Regions from separate parts of the Kitasatospora sp. NPDC041917 genome, predicted to be linked through region 2. Evidence: riboswitches for the same ligand, from Rfam matches in the RefSeq annotation. Region 2 holds a riboswitch; the other holds the start of a gene.

Evidence for each region. Region 2 has a riboswitch for S-adenosylmethionine ahead of thrC (threonine synthase). Riboswitches for the same ligand answer to the same signal wherever they lie in the genome.
Region 1: linked by a shared signal. The riboswitch ahead of ACZ6EM_RS20875 (IclR family transcriptional regulator) and the one ahead of thrC (threonine synthase) in region 2 are both predicted to bind S-adenosylmethionine.

Annotation. Positions count from the first base shown of each region.
Region 1 covers NZ_JBVJBI010000016.1:58,263-63,014, forward strand. Annotated here, with positions in the region: gene ACZ6EM_RS20870 (threonine/serine exporter family protein) at 133-1,386, shown strand; gene ACZ6EM_RS20875 (IclR family transcriptional regulator) at 1,428-2,141, opposite strand; SAM riboswitch class I at 2,342-2,484, opposite strand; gene ACZ6EM_RS20880 (hypothetical protein) at 2,570-3,643, opposite strand; gene ACZ6EM_RS20885 (AfsR/SARP family transcriptional regulator) at 3,905-4,752, shown strand, end outside.
Region 2 covers NZ_JBVJBI010000020.1:141,796-146,547, forward strand. Annotated here, with positions in the region: gene groL (chaperonin GroEL) at 1-270, opposite strand, end outside; gene ACZ6EM_RS24270 (cold-shock protein) at 592-795, opposite strand; gene ACZ6EM_RS24275 (ubiquitin-like small modifier protein 1) at 1,333-1,611, opposite strand; gene thrC (threonine synthase) at 1,647-2,927, opposite strand; SAM riboswitch class I at 2,944-3,080, opposite strand; gene ACZ6EM_RS24285 (glucosyl-3-phosphoglycerate synthase) at 3,192-4,229, shown strand; gene ACZ6EM_RS24290 (alpha,alpha-trehalose-phosphate synthase (UDP-forming)) at 4,268-4,752, shown strand, end outside.

The DNA of each region.
Region 1 (4,752 bases), on a different contig from region 2:
GCGGATACCGGGGCGGGGCGCGCGCTCGTGTCCCGGGCCGGCCTCCGCCGCCGGCCCGGCCGGGAACGGCGGTAAACCGAACAGACCGGGGCACAGTCGGACCGATTCGGGCGGGATGGGACGATACCTGCCATGCCAAGCAAGTCTCCCCCGGTCCGGGGCACCGACGCCCCGCCCGACCCGCTCCGCCGTCTGCTGCTCGAACTGGGCGAAGCCCTGCTGGGCGGCGGCCTGCCCGTCCATGACGTCGAAGAGGAACTCCACTGGCTGGGGCGGGCGTTGGGGGCGCCGGACGTACGGGTCGCCGCCCTGACCAACGGGCTCTTCGTCGCGCTGGGGCCGGACGACGCCACCCGGTTCCAGCCGGTCGGCACCGCGCTGCGGTTCGAGCAGACGGCCGACGTCCTCCACCTGGTGCACCGGCTGCGGGCGGGCGAGCTCGACGGGCCCCGGGCGCTCGCCGAGCTGGACGGGATCCGGCGGGCGCCGGCCCGCCGGCCCGCGTGGGTGTCGGACCTCGGGGCGCTGCCGGTCGGGGTGGGGGTCTGTCTCTTCCTCCAGCCGGTGGCGGCGAACGTGCTGGCGGCCGGGCTCGGCTCGCTGCTCGTCGTGGGGCTGACCGTGCTCGCCCGGCGGCTGCCGTACCTGCGGCCACTGCTGCCCGTCACCGCCGGTTTCCTGGTCGCGCTGCTGGTCCTCTCGCTCGCCCGGGCCGGGCTGCTGGAGGGCCCGCTGCGGACCATCGTGGCCACGCTGGCGATCCTGCTGCCGGGCGGACTGCTCGTCACCGGGCTGTCGGAGATCGCCGCGGGTGCGGCCAGCGCGGGTACGGCCCGGCTGGTGTCCGGTGCGGTGCAGCTGGCGCTGTTCCTCGCCGGGGTGGCCGCGGCCGCGACGGCGGCCGGCGTGCCGGCCGCCGCGCTGGCCGACGTGCAGGTCGCCAGGCCGAGCTGGTGGGTGATCGCGCTGGGGCTGGCGCTCGCGGTGGCGGGCGTGGTGGTCAGCGTGAACACCCCGCCCTCGGCCGTCCCGTGGATCGTCGTGGTGATCGCGGTCAGCGTCACGGTCCAGGTGGTGGTGGGGTCGGCGCACGGCGCGGCGGTCGGCGGCCTGGCCGGCGCGGTCACCGCCGCGGCCGCGGCCACCCTGGTGCACTGGCTGCCGGGCGGTCCGCTCTGGCAGGTGCTCTACCTCCCGGCGTTCTGGATCGTGGTACCGGGCTCCTTCGGCCTCCTGCACACCGCGCAGATCGAGGTCGGGAACGGCGCGCAGTCGGTGCTGACGGCCGTGTCGGCGGTCTTCGGGGTGTCGATCGGCACCCTGATCGGCTCGGTGATCAGCCGGATCCCGCGTCCCTCCCGCGCCGTGCTGCTGCCCCGGGCCTGAGCCCGGGGCAGGCGGGGCCCCGACGCGGGCGGGGCCCCCGCTCAGGGGTGGCGCAGGGCCTCGGTGAGCCGGTGGGCGGCCTCGACGACGGCCTGGGAGAGCTGGGCGCCGGGGTGCCGGGTGAGGCGTTCGATCGGGCCGGACACCGTGACGGCGGCGACCACCCGGTTGGACTGGCCGCGGACCGGCGCGGAGACGGAGGCGACCCCGAGTTCGCGCTCGCCGACCGACTGGGCCCAGCCCCGGCGCCGTACGCCGCTCAGCGCGGTGGCGGTGAAACGGGCGCCCTGCAGTCCGCGGTGGAGCCGTTCGGGCTCCTCCCAGGCGAGCAGGATCTGGGCGGCGGCGCCGACCTTCATGGGGAGGGTGACGCCCACCGGAACGGTGTCGCGCAGGCCGGTGAGGCGCTCGGCGGCGGCCACGCAGATCCGCACCTCGCCCTGCCGGCGGTAGAGCTGGGCGCTCTCGCCGGTGATGTCGCGCAGCTGGGTGAGGACCGAGCCGGCCGCGGCCAGCAGCCGGTCCTCGCCGGCCGCCGTCGCGAGCTCGCCGACCCGCGGGCCGAGCATGAACCGGCCCTGGGTGTCCCTGCTGACCAGGCGGTGGTGTTCGAGTGCGACGGCCAGCCGGTGGGCGGTGGGCCGCGCCATGCCGGTGGCGGCGACCAGGCCGCCCAGCGTGGCGGGACCGGCCTCCAGGGTGCCGAGGATCGAGGTGACCTTGTCGAGCACGCCGACGCCGCTCGTGTTCTCCATGTGGGGGTACTCCAGTCTCGGGGCCCGGAGCAGCGGACGGTCGCTGCTCACGGCGGCTCCTGGCGGGGAGCCGGGGGGTGTGGTCAGCGAGGACGGGCCGGGGGAAACGGCCGATTGCCTGCGCCGGGCACGAGACGGGTACGCGAAAGCGCCGGGGCGGGAAGCGCCCGGGCGAAGGACAGCACAGAGAGCACCGTGTCTCCTCATCTTTCCCGCGCCACAGTGGCGACAGGCCGGAGTTGGCACTGCCCCCGGACGGCACGGCGCGTACTTCGGACGCCGGGTCGAACGGGGAGTTGCCGGGGCTTCGTAGGGCCGGTCCCTCCACCCCTCTGGATGATTCGCCAGGAACGATACAAGACTTCCCGGGCCGCTCGGCAAGCCCCCCCACCCCCGACCCCCACCCCGGCCGCCGCCCGCGGGCCCGCTCAGCGGTGGCGCGGCTCCGACAGGCCGGTGCACGGGGCCCGGTCCGGGCCGCCGGGGGCGGTGGCGTCCCAGGCGCTCAGGGCGGCGAGGGCGGCGGAGCGTTCGGAGGCCGTCGGCCGGGTGCCCTCGGGGCCGAGCAGGTAGTCGGCGACCGGGGTGAGCAGCAGGGTCGCGTCGCCGGCCGGGAGCAGCAGGGCCTCGTCCCACCGGTGCCGGATGACGGTGCGGCGCAGCAGGGTGCCGTGGCGCGGCCGGAGCGGGCGGTGGCGGCCGCGGCGGCGGCGCCGTTCGGGGGCGACCTCGGTCTCCAGGACGGTGCGCACGTCCCGCAGGGAGCCGAGCGGCACGTGTTCGGCGGCGAGGTCGAGGAGGGCCGCGGCCTCCGGGGCGAGCCGGTAGGCGGCGACCACCGCGGCGGTCTCGACGGCGTCGAAGGGCTGCCCGGCGAGCTGGGCGACGTCGATCACGTCGCCCGCGAGGAAGGCGCGCCCGAGCCCCTCCTCGGCGAGGGCGATCAGGCATTCCACGTGGTCGTCGGCGGCCAGGTAGGGGCGGACCGGGACGGTGGCGAGGTCGCCGGTGAGCGCGGCGGTGGCGACCCGTACCTGGTACCACGGGTCCAGCAGCGGGTCCTCGCCCGGCCAGCGCAGGGTGACGGCGGTGTGCCGGGGCCGCTCGCCGAACAGGGTGACCTCCACGGACTCCACCGGGTGATCGGTGACCAGCCGGTTGACGGCCTGCCAGAGCGTGGCCTCGGTGGGGCTGACGAGGCCGAGCTCGGCCAGCGGCCGGGGCAGGTCGGGCGGGTAGTAGCCGGCCAGTGGCAGGTCGCGGATCGGGCGGACCCCGGTGGCGTCGGCGAGGTCGCGCGCGACGCCCGCGTAGCACTCGGCCCGGTCGCGGGCGCGCTGCAGCTCGGCGCGGGCGTGCCGGCCCATCCGGACGCCGTCCCGGGCGAGCGCGGCGAGCACCAGGTACGGGAGGTGGCGCTCGCCCCGGGCGCGGTGGAGCAGGTCGACCGGTCCGGCGGCCGGGTCGACGTCGAGCAGCCGGTGGAGCAGGTCGGTGTTCATGGGGGTCCGCCTCCGAGAGCCGTGGTGGTCGGCCGGACGGCGGCCGGGCGACCGGGGACGTGGCGGGTCCGGCGGTCGGGGCCGGGCCGACTGCGGGCGCCACACCGTCGATTGTGGTCACGGCCGATCAACGCCGGATCACCACCGGGTCGATGATCCCTCGACATCCCGCGGGGTGCCGTGGGTTGATAGGGGCTCATCGAATCGGGGGGCGGCACGTGCGCGGACGGGGGCGAGCACATGAGGCGGGCAGGTGCAGGGATGGATGATTTCCGGTTCTCGGTGCTGGGACTGATGAGAGCGCAGCGCGGTGCGACCGCGCTGAAGGTGGGCAGCCCCCAGCAGCAGGCGATGCTGGCGGTGCTGCTGCTGCGGCCCGGCCACGGCGCGAGCGCCACCGACCTGATCGACGCCCTGTGGGGCGAGGAGCCGCCGGGCACCGCGATGACGACGGTGCGCACGTACGCCTGGCGGTGGCGCAAGGTGCTGCACGGCGAGGAACCGGACACGCCGACCGTACTGACCTCGGTCGGGGACGGCTACCGGCTGGTGCTGCCCAAGCACGCGGTGGACGCGGCGCAGGCGGAGGAGCTGGCGGCGCAGGCCGAGCGCACGGCGGCCGCCGGGGAGCCGCAGCAGGCGCGTGATCTGCTGAACCAGGCACTGGAGTTGTGGCAGGGCGAGCCGCTGGCCGGCATCCCCGGCCCGTTCGCGCAGCGCCAGCGCCAGCGACTCCAGGAGCTGCGGCTGACCCTGCTGGAGGAACGGATCGCCCTGGACCTGGCGCTCGGCCGCTACTCCCGGTGCATCCCGGAGCTGACCTCGCTGACCACCGAACACCCGCTGCACGAGCGGGCGTACGGGCTGCTGATGCGCGCGCTGTACCAGGCCGGGCGGCAGGCGGACGCGCTGGCGGTGTTCCGCGGCGCGCGTCAGCTGTTCCTGGCCGAGCTGGGCGTGGCGCCCGGGGTGGAACTGGACCTGCTGCACCAGCGGATCCTGGAGGGCGACCCGACGCTGGCCGCCCCGGCGCCGGTCCTCCGGCCGGTGTCCGCCGTGCCCGGGCCGGCCGCGCCCGGGCCCGGCCCGGCGGAGCAGACCGCGCCCGG
Region 2 (4,752 bases):
GGTGGTGGTGCCGTCACCCGCGACGTCGTCCGTCTTCTTGGCGACCTCCTTGACGAGCTCCGCACCGATCTTCTCGTACGGGTCCTCGAGCTCGATCTCCTTGGCGATGGAGACACCGTCGTTGGTGATCGTGGGGGCGCCCCACTTCTTCTCCAGCACGACGTTGCGGCCCTTGGGGCCGAGCGTGACCTTCACCGCGTCGGCGAGCTGGTTCATGCCACGCTCAAGGCCGCGGCGAGCTTCCTCATCAAAGGCGATGATCTTGGCCATCAGAAGTGGTCCTCCGGGACACGGTCGACTGCTCGGACCAAGGGGTGCCCGCGACGGACGGCCCTGGTGCGCGGAGGTCCATTCCCTCCGCTCCCGGGGGCCTCACCGACCCGGTCCGCTGTCACTCTCACACTGTGAGTGCTAACGCCAATGATTAGCACTCCGGGTGGGCGAGTGCAAGCCCAATCGGCAATCCGCGAGCCGCCGCCGGGGCCGCCCGGGAACGCCGACGGGCCCGTGCGACACGAGTCGCACGGGCCCGTCGAGAAGCGAGAGGTCACCAGCCGCAGGGCCGCGCCGAGCTCCTGGGGTCGGAAGGGGTCAGACCGCGGCGCGGACCATGTCCGCCTGCGGGCCCTTCTGTCCCTGAGAGATCTCGAACTCGACCCGCTGGCCCTCCTCGAGGGTGCGGTAGCCGTCCATCTGGATCGCGCTGTAGTGGACGAAGACGTCCGCACCACCGTCGACCGCGATGAAGCCGTAGCCCTTCTCCGCGTTGAACCACTTGACGGTGCCCTGAGCCATTCCGAACTCCCCTAGTGCTGTGCTGGCCCTTCACGCGCCCGCAGGTCGCGGGCCCGGATTGGTTGAAGGCCGGCCCGGGGAACCCCCCCTGGGCGCAGCCGTGCACGCCGCAACCCTCCGTGCAGGACGCCAGGCGGCTTCCGGCGAGCGGGTGATTGCGTCGACCGCCGCTGAATGTATCCGGATCGACGCCCTCTGCAACAGGGCCAACCACCGGTAATTCCGCCTCGATGTCAAGGGACAGGACGGGCCGAATCGGAATAATCTCGGCATTTCACGCCGGACATAGCGGACGAATTACTCAAATGTCCGCGGGAATTCTGACATCCGCCTGACATGTTTCACGGGCCGGTCCCGCCGGCCGGACGCCCCCGGGCCGAGCACTGCGGGGGCCGAAAGGGAAACCCTGTTCCCAACCGAGCCACACTCTACTCCGACTCGACCGGGAAATATTCCGGCCGGAATGCCAGCGGTCGCCCGCGCATACGGGAAACGGAATTCCGTACGCGCGGGCGACCGCTGGTTGGTCGCGAAGGCTCAGCAGCCGCCGGCCACCGCCGGGATGATCGAGATGCCGGCGCCGTCCTCGATCTCGGTCGCCAGGCCCTCGGCGAAACGCACGTCGTCGTCGTTCACGTAGACGTTCACGAAGCGGCGCAGCTTGCCGGTGTCGTCCAGGATGCGGGCCGAGATGCCCGGGTGGTTCTTCTCCAGGTCGGCGACGACCTCGGCCAGGGTGGCACCCTCGGCGGTCACCACGGCGGCACCGTCGGTGTAGGTGCGGAGGATGGTGGGAATGCGGACGTTGGCGCTCATGACTCTCCTTGCGGGGGCGGGGCCGATCGGGTGGTTCAGACGGACGCGAGGCCGGCGGCGCGGAACGAGTCCAGCGTCGGGCGGATGACGGCGGTCATCCCGGCGTCGGAGACGGCGTCCAGGGTCTTCAGGCCGTCGCCGGTGTTGATCGCGACGGTTTCCTTGGCCGGATCCAGCTGCCCGGTCTCGACCAGCTTCTTCAGCACGCCGACGGTCACCCCGCCGGCGGTCTCGGCGAAGATGCCCTCGGTCCGCGCCAGCAGCCGGATCGCCGCCACGACCTCGGCGTCCGTGACGTCCTCCACCGCGCCACCGGTGCGGCGGGCGATGTCCAGCACGTACGGGCCGTCGGCCGGGTTGCCGATCGCCAGCGACTTGGCGATGGTGTCCGGCTTGACCGGCTTGATCACGTCCCGGCCGGCCTTGAACGCGGCCGACACCGGCGAGCAGCCCTCGGCCTGGGCGCCGAAGATCCGGTACGGCCGGTCCTCGACCAGGCCGAGCCTGATCAGCTCCTGGAGGCCCTTGTCGATCTTCGTCAGCTGCGAGCCCGAGGCGATCGGGATCACGATCTGCTCCGGCAGCCGCCAGCCGAGCTGCTCGCAGATCTCGTACGCCAGCGTCTTGGAACCCTCGCCGTAGTACGGCCGCAGGTTCACGTTGACGAAGCCCCAGCCCTCGCCGGCCGAATCGCCGATCAGCTCCGAGCAGAAGCGGTTCACGTCGTCGTAGTTGCCCTCGATGCCGACCAGCTCGCCGCCGTACACCCCGGCCATGACGACCTTGCCCTGCTCCAGGTCGTGCGGGATGAACACGCAGGACCGGAACCCGGCCCGGGCCGCCGCCGCCCCCACCGCGCCGGCCAGGTTGCCGGTGGAGGAGCAGGACAGCGTGGTGTACCCGAACGCCCGGGCCGCCTCGATCGCGCAGGCGACCACCCGGTCCTTGAACGAGTGCGTCGGGTTCCCGGAGTCGTCCTTGACGTGCAGCTGGGCGGTGAAACCGAGCTCCCGGCCCAGGTTGTCCGCCTTCACCAGCGGGGTCCACCCCGGGTTCAGATTGGGCTTCGACGCCACGTCGGCCGGAACCGGCAGCAGCGGCGCGTACCGCCAGATGGACGCCGGACCGGCCTCGATCCGCTTGCGCAGCTCCTCGGCGCCCTCGCTGCCGAACTCGTAGGCGATCTCCAGCGGGCCGAAGCACTCCAGGCAGGCGAAGCTGGGGCCGAGCGGGAAGCGGGTGCCGCACTCGCGACAGGACAGCGCGGCGGCGGGGCCGAGGTCGACGGAAACAGGTGCGGCGGTGTCGATAGCCATGATGGCGAGGCCTCTCTCCTCATCTTCCCCGTGGCACGGTCGCGCCACAGGCCGGAATTGGCACCTGTCCCGCCGGGGCCTGTCGACAGACAGCCGCGCGGGAAGGTTGCCGGGACGTCAACGGGCCGTTCCCTCAGTCCCTCTGGATGAGCTTGTGAAATTGTGGTGATGCTCAACGGCGACCCCGGCGTGCAAAGGTCCGACCGCTGTACGAAGACTGTATCCGAAGGCGTCAATCCTGAACGGGTCCGTCCGCCACGCGAGATGACCCGTCCCACCGACCCCGCCGAGGAGACCTCCGTGCCCGCCGAACCGATTCCCGAGCTCCTCCCGCAGGCGGCGTCCTGGCTGCGCCGCCGCTCCTGGAGCGCGGCCGACCGGCCGGTCCACACCCTCCTCGCCGCCAAGGAACGCACCGGCCGCACCGTCAGCGTGGTCCTCCCCGCCCTGGACGAGGAGGCCACCGTCGGCGACATCGTCCGCACCATCCGCCGCGAGCTGATGGAACGCCTGCCGCTCGTCGACGAACTCGTCGTCGTCGACTCGGGCTCCACCGACGCCACGGCCGCCGTCGCCGCCGAGGCCGGCGCCCGGGTCGAGCACCGCGACGCCGTCCTGCCCCGGCTGCCCGCCGTCCCCGGCAAGGGCGAGGTGCTCTGGCGCTCGCTGCTGGTCACCCGCGGCGACATCGTCTGCTTCGTCGACGCCGACCTGCGCGAATTCGACCCGGCCCTCGTCTCCGGCATCCTCGGCCCGCTGCTGACCGACGAGTCCATCCAACTGGTCAAGGCCATGTACGACCGCCCGCTGGAATCCGAGGGCGCCGTCCTGCCCGCCGGCGGCGGCCGGGTCACCGAACTCGTCGCCCGGCCCCTGCTCAACCTCCACTGGCCGGAACTCGCCGGTTTCGTCCAGCCCCTCGGCGGCGAGTACGCGGCCCGCCGCTCACTGCTCGAACGGCTGCCCTTCCCCACCGGCTACGGCGTCGAACTCGGCCTGCTGGTCGACGCCCTGGAACTGGCCGGTCTGGACGCCCTGGCCCAGGTGGACGTCGGCGTCCGGCACCACCGCCACCAGGACGGCCAGGCCCTCGGCCGGATGGCCGCCACCATCTACCGGACCGCCCTGGAACGCCTCGACCGCACCCACCGCCTCAAGGCCTCCGCCGACCTCGTCCACCCCCAACTCACCCAGTTCACCCGCGACCCGGAAACCCGCGCCTTCACCGCCCACACCCACCCGGTGACCGCCCTGGAACGCCCCCCGATGCACACCGTCCCCGAATACGCGACCCGTCATTGAGGGGTTTGCCGCCCCGAACCCCCGGCAACATCCCAACCATGGGCGATCTCACGACCAACCGTTCGAGCGCGACCGGCACCGCCCCCGTCCTGGTTGCCTCCAACCGGGGACCGGTGTCCTTCAGCACCGCCGACGACGGCACGCTGACCCTGCGCCGCGGCGGCGGCGGACTGGTCTCCGGCCTCTCCGCCATCGCGGACCCGAACGCCGTCTGGGTCTGCGCCGCCCTCAACGACGCCGACCGCAGAGCCGCCGCCGAGGCGCCGCACGGCCGCCTCGACCTGGCCGGCCACGAGGTCGGCGGCCAGGCCGTACGGATGCTGGACATCGACCCGCAGACCTTCGCCCGCGCCTACAACGGCGTCGCCAACTCCACCCTGTGGTTCGTCCACCACCTGCTCTACGCGACCCCCACGGCACCCGCCTTCGACGCCGGCTTCCGCACCGAGTGGGCCGCCTACCGGGCGTACAACGAGGCCTTCGCCGAGGCCCTGGCCGCCGAGGCCGCCCCGAACGCCGCGGT